3 regions of the Bradyrhizobium centrosematis genome follow, and region 3 is predicted to be linked to each of the others. Evidence: predicted binding sites of a transcription regulator. Region 3 holds the regulator's gene; each other region holds the start of a gene.

Region 1 (3,270 bases), 640 kb from region 3:
TTGAGGAGCAATTTTGCGCAGATGCGACGAAGCAATCCAGAGACCCTCCGCGGATGCATTTCTGGATTGCTTCGCTGCGCTCGCAATGACGGGTGTGGAGGCGGAACGGCCTCTTCCAGCAGTGTCCGGAAGGCTCTAATCTTCCCCCCATGTCCGCACCTGAAATCAGGCCCACGCTTGAGGCCGACCTCCCCGCCATCACCGCCATCTACCAGCAGGCCGTCCGCGAGGGCACGGCTACGTTCGAGCTGGAGCCGCCTGACCTCTCGGAGATGACGCGCCGCTATCGCGCGCTGATCGACGGCGGCTATCCCTATTTCGTCGCCGTCCTTGACGGACGCGTGGCCGGCTATGCCTATGCCGGCGCCTACCGGCCGCGCCCGGCCTACCGCTTCACGGTCGAGAACTCGATCTACCTGGATCCGAGCTTCCACCGCCGCGGGATCGGCGCATTGCTGCTGGAACGGTTGGTCAAAGAATGCGAGGCGCGCGGCTTCCGCCAGATGATCGCGGTGATCGGCGACTCCGCCAATGCCGGCTCGATCGGCGTGCACACCAAGGGCGGCTTCAAGATGATCGGCACGCATCCCAATGTCGGGCTGAAGTTCGGCCGCTGGCTGGACACGGTGATGATGCAGCGCGACCTCGGCGAGGGCGCAACCACGGTACCGGGGAGTTAGGTTTATCCGTCATTCCGGGACGATGCGCAGCATCGCACCCGGAATCCAGAAGTTGTTTGCGAACGCGGATCGAGATTCTCAGGGCGCAACCGCGCCGGAGTTCGCAACTTTGCCGCGCCCGGGAATGACGACCTAAGGTCGTCACACCACCGCCAGCTTGCGATCGATCACCAGCAGCACACGCTCGAGCTCGTGGCCGCGGCGCAGGATCAGGCCCGTCGCCGAGATCACGCTGTACATGCCCTGCTTGCGGGCCAGGCGCGGGTCCTTCTCGATGCGATAGATCGGCACCTCCGAGGCACGGCGATAGACCGAGAACACCGCGCGATCCCTGAGGAAGTCGATGGCATAATCGCGCCACTCGCCGTCGGCGACCATGCGGCCGTAGAGATTGAGAATCCGGTGCAGCTCGAGCCGGTTGAACGTCACCCGGTTCAGTTGGGCACTGGCAGCGGCGGGGCGCGCCGCCGCGCGCTGCTCGCTCGGATCGGCATTCTCCGACGTCAGACTCATGGGAAGCGCCTCCTCATCGCAACAGCACGCTCCGCGTCCGCGAAGACCGTCCCCGGAACCTCGGAACATGACAATTGCATGATTGCGCCAACCGGCCACCGCCGCAAGGCCCCCGATGGGACTCGGTGAACTCAACCGGTGGAATCGGCTGCGAATCAGGCCACACGCAGGGGTGGAACTCTGTCGCGACGAACCGTCACGGGATCGTGCTCAAGAATCTTAGTCTCGCCGCTTTTCCGCCTAGCGACTGCCGCCCTGCACTGCGAAAAGGTTCATGTGCGTTGACCCGGTCCTTTCGGTTCCGGATTCCTCAGCCCCCAGCCCCCCGGGGTCGAACAGGATCGGGTCTGTACGCGCGACAAGGAGGGCCAACGCGAGTTGGTCCTTTTTTGTTTGTGTCGGGATTTTTCGGCACGGCCTCTCTCCGAACATCCGGCCGGCGACTCTCTCCCCTTATCCTGAGGGCCGCGCACTTCGCGCGGCGTCTCGAAGGGCGAAGGCCGGGCTGCGTCAGCGGGGCCTTTCATGGTTCGAGACGCGCGCAAGGGCGCGCTCCTCACCATGACGGTCGAGAGCAGTGCGCGACGCTAGAGAGAAATCAGTGCAGCGAGGTGTACGCCGCGCCCAGCATCGGGCCCGGCCGCTCGCGGCTGCCGTCCTGAACATAGACCACCGCGCCGTCGACACCCTCGCGCGTGAGGTTCTCGATCGGCACCGTCCAGCTTTCCGGACGCCCGGTCCAGTCGCCGACCTTGAGCAGATTGCGAACGACGTTGTGGTAAGTGACCTGCTGCCCGCGATTCTCGCCGCGGGTGATTGCGATCGGGACCGACTTGGCGATCGAGCAGATCCAGACCTCGCCGTGCGAGACGGCCGGCTCGTTGCTCGCCGCCACCGATACGTTGATCTGCTTGCCCGCGAGCGACATCGTCACCGGCACGCTCATCACGCCCCCACCCTTGTCGGTCTTGCCGATCGCGTTCTCGATGCCGGCACGGTCGCTGCCGATGACATGCGTGGAGCCGTTGACCACGACCTGCGGCGTGTAGACCTCACGGTCGCCACGCATGCGCGAATAGGCGCGCTGCCGTGCCGAGAAACGCGAATCCGCCAGCGTGTCCTTCCAGCCGAGATAGTCCCAATAATCGATCGGCATGCTCAGCGCGATGATCGACGGGTCTTTCGAGAGATCGCCGATGATCTGGTCGGCGGGCGGGCAGGACGAGCAGCCCTGCGAAGTGAACAGTTCGACCACGGCCCGAGGATCGGCTGCGGCGGGACGGATGACGGCGACGATCGCACAGATACCGAGGGCGCCCGACCAGAGGGCACTGGACCAACGTGAAACCAGATGAGAAGCCGTCATTGTCGTCATGTTGAACGCCGCACACCATTGCTCGTGGGAAGGGGATCTTATCGCGGGATGGTCACCGTAGTCTTACGGGGCGCAGCACGCTCGACCGTCCGGGCAAATCGTCCAAAGGGAGATTTTCCGCCGGGCGGGCCCATCTAGAGCATGCCGCAAACGCACGAAGGCGGCCTTGTGATAGGCCGCCTTCGTTTAACCTTCTACTCACTTCGCAGTGAGCCACCGTTCACAAATCCGCGCTTAGGCTGCGAGCTTGCGCAGCACGTAGTGCAGGATACCGCCGTTGCGGTAGTAATCGAGCTCGTCCAGCGTATCGATGCGGCAGAGCAGCGAAACACGCTGCAACGAGCCGTCGCCGGAGACGATCTCCGCGGTCAGCTTCTGGCGCGGCTTGAGGTCGCCGACCAGGCCCCGCAGCGTGACCTTCTCGTCGCCCTTCAGGCCGAGCGACGACCAGGAGGTGCCTTCCTCGAAGGTCAGCGGCAGCACGCCCATGCCGACCAGGTTGGAGCGATGGATGCGCTCGAAGCTCTGGCAGATCACCGCACGCACGCCGAGCAGACGGGTGCCCTTGGCAGCCCAGTCGCGCGAGGAGCCGTTGCCGTATTCGGCGCCGGCGAACACCACCAGCGGCACCTGCTCCTGCTGGTACTTCATCGCGGCGTCGTAGATCGACATCTGCTCGCCGTCGGGCCAGTGCTTCGTCAA
Region 2 (3,270 bases), 2.5 Mb from region 3:
GCGCGCGGTGAACCGGATCACCATCCGCACGCCCTCGACCTCGAACTGTCGCATCGAGGCGATCCACAGGCTGAGGGTGATCAAGCTGAGGGTGAGGGCGGCCAGCAGCCGCCAGCCTTCGAACCAGCCTTGTCGTTCCGACATAATGACTTTCTCCGTCATGTAATCATTGATTACATTTCGGTGTCGCTGATTGGTCAACCGTGTAATCGCTGCTTACATTCACGTTCGGGTGATGCTAGGAGAGGCCATGCCCGCCCGTCAGCCGTCCAAGCCGCGCGCCCGCCGCTCCGCGGCCCAGGCACGGCCCTATCACCACGGCGACCTTCGCCGCGTCCTGATCGATGCTGCGCTGCAGCTCGCCGCAGAGGGAGCGGAGGTCTCTGTCCGCGAGGCCGCGCGCCGGGCCGCGGTGTCGCCGGGGGCGCCGTTCCGGCACTTTCCGAACCGCGACGCCCTCATGGCCGCTGCGGCCGGGGAGGCGCAGCGGCGCTTTCGGGTTGAGATCGAGGCCGCGCTGCGCGAGGCCCCGGCCGCCGGCCCGCTCGCCCGTTTCCGCGCCTTCGGGCTCGCTTACCTGCGCTGGGCGATGCGCAATCCCGCCCATTTCGAGATCATCTCCACGGGGCGTTATTTCGCCCATGGCAGCTCCGAGGAGCTGACGCGCGACAATGCCGAGTTGATCGCGCTGACCGAGAAAATCCTGGCCGAGGCGGCGGAGCAGGGCCTGCTGCGGCAGGCCGACCTCAAGCGCATCCAGATCGCCGGCCGCGCCCTGGTCTACGGTCTTGCCCGGATGAATCTCGACGGCCACTTTCCACGCTGGGGCGTCGAGGAGGGTGAGGTCGAGCGGACGGCGGAAGGGGTGCTCGACCTGTTCATCGCCGGGATCACCAAGCCTTAGGCCCTCGATTTCCAGATCGGCATTGGCGGACCACGCCGCTCCGCATAGATTGGCTGCGATACTTGATCTGATTGTTTGAAACTAACGGCGAAGATGAAACGACGCGGATTTCTTCTGGCGGCCGGCACTGTGCCGCTCTGGATTTGGCCAAGCGTTATGCTGCGCGCATCGTCAGGGGTGCCAAGCCGGCGGATCTTCCCGTTCAGCGTTCAACCAAGATCGAGACGATCATCAATCTGAGAACCGCCAGATCGCTCGACATGACAATTCCGCCAAGCCTGCTCGCCCGAGCCGACCAGGTGATCGAATAGCCCGGTGTGGGCTGTTCATGGCGTCCCGATATCCAATATTCGAGGGTAGTGGAGGAGCAGACCACAATGGCAGCCTATGTGATTTTCGACGTCGAGATCAGGGATCCCCAGCAGTACCAGAGCTTCATGCTGGGCGTGAAACCCGCATTAGAGGCGGCTGGGGCCAGGTATCTGGCGCGCGGCGGCGCTCACAAGGTCTACGAAGGAGATTGGCAGCCCCGCAGGATCGTGATCCTGGAATTCCCATCCGTCGCGGCCTGGGAGGAGTTCTATCATGGCTCCACGTATCAGGGCCTCAAGTCCATCCGGGATGCCTGCAGCTCTGCCCGGCTGGTCAGCGTCGAAGGCGTTTAGCGAACCCGTCTGCGCGGCGGCGATGAGGGCCGAGGGCGGCGGCAGGCGGGGAGGTCCGGTTTGCCATGAGTCAACATGAAGCGAAGCCAGGGTCACGGCACGCGTTGCCTGTTCTTGACCGTTCCGTTACAGTTTTGTGACAAGGTGCAGGCGTCCGGCTGCGCCGGAGCCTCTGGTCGCGTTCGGGTTGGCCAGACGGCTGGGCATCACAGCACCGGACCAGAGTTGCGTGTCCTCGATGGCGTCCGCGCCCAATCCAGGTCCTTCTGCCACGACCGCCGTGCTGGCGAGCGTCGCCGCGCTCGGCATCTGGCGGTTGCTCGCCGTTGCCGCGCCGCATCTGGCGGCGCTCGCGCTGATGTACGAGACCGAAACCGATTTCGGCTCGCGCCTCTCCTTCGTGCTGGCCTGGGGCATCCTCAACTTCTTCTGGATCACGCTACTGCGCCGCCCCGCGCTGTCGGGCGCGCTGTCGCTGACCATGGTCGTCGTCCTCGTGCTGCTGTCGCGGCTCAAGCACGATGTTGTGCAGATGACGGTCAACTTCATCGATTTGATGATGATCGACCGCGACACCGTCGCCTTCCTGTTCACGATCTTCCCGAATTTGCGCTGGTCGGTGATCCTGGCCGGCCTCGTCACGCTGCCGCTGATGTATGCGCTGTGGTGGCTCGATCCGTTCCGCATCCGCCGCCTGCCGGCGCTCGCCTGCAAGCTGGCCTGCCTCGCCGCGCTGGTCGGCTATTCGCTCTATTCTCCGGACGAGGCCTGGCGCGGCTATTACGACGACGGCTATCTCTCGAAATTCTTCCGCTCGGGCGTCAGCTCGGTCTCCGACTTCTTGCAGTACGGCTTCATGGAATCGGCCGCTGTGACCAATGAGCGGCTCAACATGCCGCTGGTCGATTCCTGCCATCCTGCTGGCCGCAGGCCGAACATCATCATGATCCATGATGAATCGAGCTTCGACATCCGCGCTGCCAAGGGAATCAAGGTGCCGCAAGGTTATGGCGGCCACTTCAAATCCTGGGATGGCAAGCAGCGCACGTTCCTGGCCGAGAGCAATGGTGGGCCGAGCTGGTTCACCGAGTACAACGTGCTCGCGGGGCTCTCCTCGCGCTCGTTCGGCCGCTTCGCCTATTTCGTCACACGCATTGCCTCCAACCGCGTCGAGCGCGGGCTGCCGCTGGCGCTGCGCCGTTGCGGCTACGACACGATGTCGCTCTATCCCGCCCATGGCGGCTTCATGGGCGCCCGCAGCTTCCAGATGACGACCGGCATCGAGCGCTTTTTCGACTCGAAGGATCTCGGCGCCAAGGACGTCGAGCCTGACAGCTTCTTCTACGACAAGGCGCTCCAGCTGATGGGCCAGCAGCCGCCCAACAAGCCGCTGTTCACCTTCATCTATCTCGGCGCCAATCATTTCCCCTGGGAGACGCGCTTCCGCCCGGACCTGCTGCCGAACTGGCGCGCGCCGGGCAATGTGCCGTCGATCGACGAATATCTGCGGCGGCAGGCGATGAGCGCCGAGCAGTACAAGGCGTTCATCGCTGGCCTGAAGAAGACTTTTCCGGGCGAGCCCTTCCTGATCGTGCGTTATGGCGATCATCAGCCGGAGTTCGCGCCGCAGATCCTCGAGCCTGGCCTCGATGAGGGCGCGCTCGGCAAGAAGCTGGACGCCTATGATCCGCGCCTCTACGC
Region 3 (3,270 bases):
ACGCAGGATTACATCACCGGCCGGTTCGGCTGAGGAGACGGGACATGGGTTCTGAACATACCGCAAAGGCTTTCGACACCGACCTCCAGGAGCTCACCCGCCTGGTCGCCGAGATGGGCGGAATCGCCGAGCGCATGATCGTCGAGTCCGTCGACGCGCTGATCCGCCGCGACATCGCGCTCGGCCAGCGCGTCGTCACCACCGACGCCGATCTCGACGCGCTGCAGAAGCGCATCGAGGAGCGCGCGGTGCTCACCATCGCCCGGCGCCAGCCGATGGCGGTGGATCTGCGCGAGATCGTCGGCGCCATGCGCGTTGCGACCGACCTCGAGCGGATCGGCGACCTCGCCAAGAACATGGGCAAGCGCGTCGCGGCGCTGGAGACCGATTTCCATCCGCTCAAACTGTTCCGCGGCCTGGAGCACATGACCGACCTCGTGCAGCAGCAGGTCAAGAGCGTGCTGGACGCCTATGCCGCGCACGATCTGCCGGCGGCGATGGCGGTCTGGAAGGGCGACGAGGAAGTCGACGCGATCTGCACCTCGCTGTTCCGCGAGCTCCTCACCTACATGATGGAGGATCCGCGCAACATTTCGTTCTGCATCCATCTGATGTTCTGCGCCAAGAACATCGAGCGGATCGGAGACCACGCCACCAACATCGCCGAGACCGTGTTCTACATGATCGAGGGCCAGGCGATCACCGACAAGCGGCCGAAGGGCGACATGACCACGTTCGCCACGACGATTCCGAATACCTGAAGACTTGAAGGAGCGACGACACCATGGGCGCACGCATTATGGTGGTTGAGGACGAGGAAGCTCTCACCGAGCTTCTGCGTTACAACCTCGAAGGCGACGGCTATGACGTCGAGACGGTGATGCGCGGCGACGATGCCGACACCCGCCTCAAGGAGCACATTCCCGACCTGATCGTGCTCGACTGGATGCTGCCGGGCCTGTCCGGCATCGAGCTGTGCCGCCGCCTGCGCACCCGTCCCGAGACCAAGCAGCTGCCGATCATCATGCTCACGGCGCGCGGCGAGGAGAGCGAGCGGGTGCGCGGGCTTGCGACCGGCGCCGACGATTACATCGTCAAGCCGTTCTCGGTGCCGGAGCTGCTGGCGCGCGTGAAGGGTCTTCTGCGACGTGCCAGCCCGGAGCGGCTCGCCACCGTGCTCGCCTATGGCGACATCGAGCTCGACCGCGACAAGCGCCGCGTGGCGCGTTCGGGGCGGCCGATCGATCTCGGCCCGACCGAATATCGCCTGCTGGAGTTCTTCCTGGAGCACCCCGGCCGCGTGTTCTCGCGTGAGCAGCTGCTCGACAGCGTCTGGGGCCGCGACATCTACATCGACGAGCGTACTGTGGATGTCCATATCGGCCGCCTGCGCAAGCTGCTCAATCTCGGCCGCGAGCAGGACCCGATCCGCACCGTCCGCGGTGCCGGCTACGCACTCGACGATCGCTTCGCGAAGGCCGAGCAGACGTAAGCTAATTTAGAGAGCCGCCGCGATATTGGTGTCGTCCCGGACAAGCGTCAGCGCAGATCCGGGACCATAACCACAGGGCGTGGTTGTTTTGCGAAATAGGTAACTCCGAGTCCCCGTCACCACATCCTGCGGTGGCTATGGGTCCCGGATCTGCGCGCGCTTGTGGCGCGCTTGTCCGGGACGACATCGGATTGTTCAACCGTCACCGTGGACGGCTGCTTCTTGATCTCAGAACAAGCTCACCGCGGGCCCGGCTTCGCCGGTGCGCGCCGGCGATCCGCCGCGGGCTGATAGGCCACGCGCGAGTGCTGAGCGCAGTAGGGCAGGCCGGACAGCGCCTTGCCGCCGCAGAAGAAGAAATCCGGGCTCGAGGGATCGCCGACCGGCCAGTGGCAGGTCGCCTCGTTCAATTCGAGCAGCGACAGTCGCTGGCTCATCGGCACCACGTTGTCGTAGGTAACGGGTTCGGCCTCGACCTCGACCTCGAAGGCTTGCGCCAGCGCAGTGTTGCCGCGCGCGATGGGGCGCGTCACCCGCATCATGTGCTGTGCGGGACGCGCCTTGCGCGGCCGGGGCGCGGCCGATGACGGGCTCTTGGCGCGGCCGGACAGACCGAGCCTGTGCACTTTGCCGATCACGGCGTTGCGGGTCACATTGCCGAGCTCTGCTGCGATCTGGCTGGCCGAAAGCCCGGCCTCCCAGAGCTTCTTAAGCTGCTCGACGCGATCATCGGACCAGGTCAAAACCGTCATTGCACCCTTTCCCTCGCCGCGCGGCTGCCGTCCTGGCGCCCTTGCGGCGAATGCCTAAGCCTCGAAAAACCCGTGCCGTCAGAATCCCTTAAGGCTCGCCGGGCGCGTGACTGACGCCCGAACGTTTACGCCGGTACATGAGGACTCTTGGGATCAGAACCGCTGCACGAGATGTCGTATCTGACAGTTCAAACGCTACAATATGGCGTGACTCACGCGCAAGAGTCCGCCGACTCGCTTCCACATGTTCCGTGGTGAAAAACCCGCAAAATCGCCACCGCAAGACTACGGAATCAGCCTTTCCTGAGGCTTTCCAGGTGGCATTGACACCGGGTTCACCAAGCATAAGATAGTGCCGCGTGCCGCCCTTAAAAGGCGGCACGTTTCGTTTTCCGGGCCGGTCAATGGTGCGTTGCGCAATGCACGCCTCACACCGTCCGCAACATCAAGTGACCGTCATGACTAACAGCGCAGCGCCGCATTTGCTCCCCGTTTTCGCCAGGGCCAACCTCGGTTTCGAACGCGGCGAAGGCTGCTGGCTGATCGCGACCAACGGCGATCGCTATCTCGATTTCACCTCGGGCGTCGCGGTGAACGCGCTCGGCCATTGCCATCCGCATCTGATCAAGGCGTTGCAGGAGCAGGCGACCAAGCTGTGGCACATGTCGAACCTGTTCCAGAGCCCGGACGGCGAGAAGCTCGCCGCGCGCCTGTGCAGCGAGAGCTTTGCGGACTTCGTGTTCTTCTGCAATTCCGGCGCCGAGGCACTGGAGGGCGTGATCAAGCTGGTTCGCCATCATCACTTCTCCAAGGGCCATCCGGAGCGCTACCGCATCATCACCTTCGAAGGCGCCTTTCACGGCCGCACGTTGGCGACGCTGGCCGCGACAGGCTCCGCCAAATATCTCGAAGGGTTCGGCCCGCCGATGGATGGCTTCGACCAGGTGCCGCACGGCGACCTCGAAGCCGTCAAGAAGGCGATCGGTCCGCACACCGCCGGCATCCTGATCGAGCCGATCCAGGGCG

What was found. Region 3 encodes PhoB, which activates phosphate uptake and scavenging genes when phosphate is short. Its sites were predicted from a motif close to TGTCATNNANCTGTCAT; they were not measured.
Region 1: a site for PhoB is predicted at 1,261-1,277, ahead of P6U31_RS01770 (DUF2794 domain-containing protein). Genes of this name have one in related genera too.
Region 2: a site for PhoB is predicted at 1,695-1,711, ahead of P6U31_RS10520 (LTA synthase family protein). Genes of this name have one in related genera too.

What each region holds. Positions count from the first base shown of each region.
Region 1 covers NZ_CP120703.1:366,240-369,509, reverse strand. Annotated here, with positions in the region: gene P6U31_RS01775 (GNAT family N-acetyltransferase) at 150-680, shown strand; gene P6U31_RS01770 (DUF2794 domain-containing protein) at 822-1,193, opposite strand; gene P6U31_RS01765 (DUF1223 domain-containing protein) at 1,792-2,568, opposite strand; gene acnA (aconitate hydratase AcnA) at 2,803-3,270, opposite strand, start outside.
Region 2 covers NZ_CP120703.1:2,196,634-2,199,903, forward strand. Annotated here, with positions in the region: gene P6U31_RS10500 (hypothetical protein) at 1-144, opposite strand, end outside; gene P6U31_RS10505 (TetR/AcrR family transcriptional regulator) at 251-904, shown strand; gene P6U31_RS10510 (ABC transporter substrate binding protein) at 976-1,215, shown strand; gene P6U31_RS10515 (DUF1330 domain-containing protein) at 1,282-1,569, shown strand; gene P6U31_RS10520 (LTA synthase family protein) at 1,808-3,270, shown strand, end outside.
Region 3 covers NZ_CP120703.1:7,325,404-7,328,673, reverse strand. Annotated here, with positions in the region: gene pstB (phosphate ABC transporter ATP-binding protein PstB) at 1-33, shown strand, start outside; gene phoU (phosphate signaling complex protein PhoU) at 45-761, shown strand; gene phoB (phosphate regulon transcriptional regulator PhoB) at 785-1,492, shown strand; gene P6U31_RS34585 (GcrA family cell cycle regulator) at 1,732-2,244, opposite strand; gene P6U31_RS34580 (aspartate aminotransferase family protein) at 2,703-3,270, shown strand, end outside.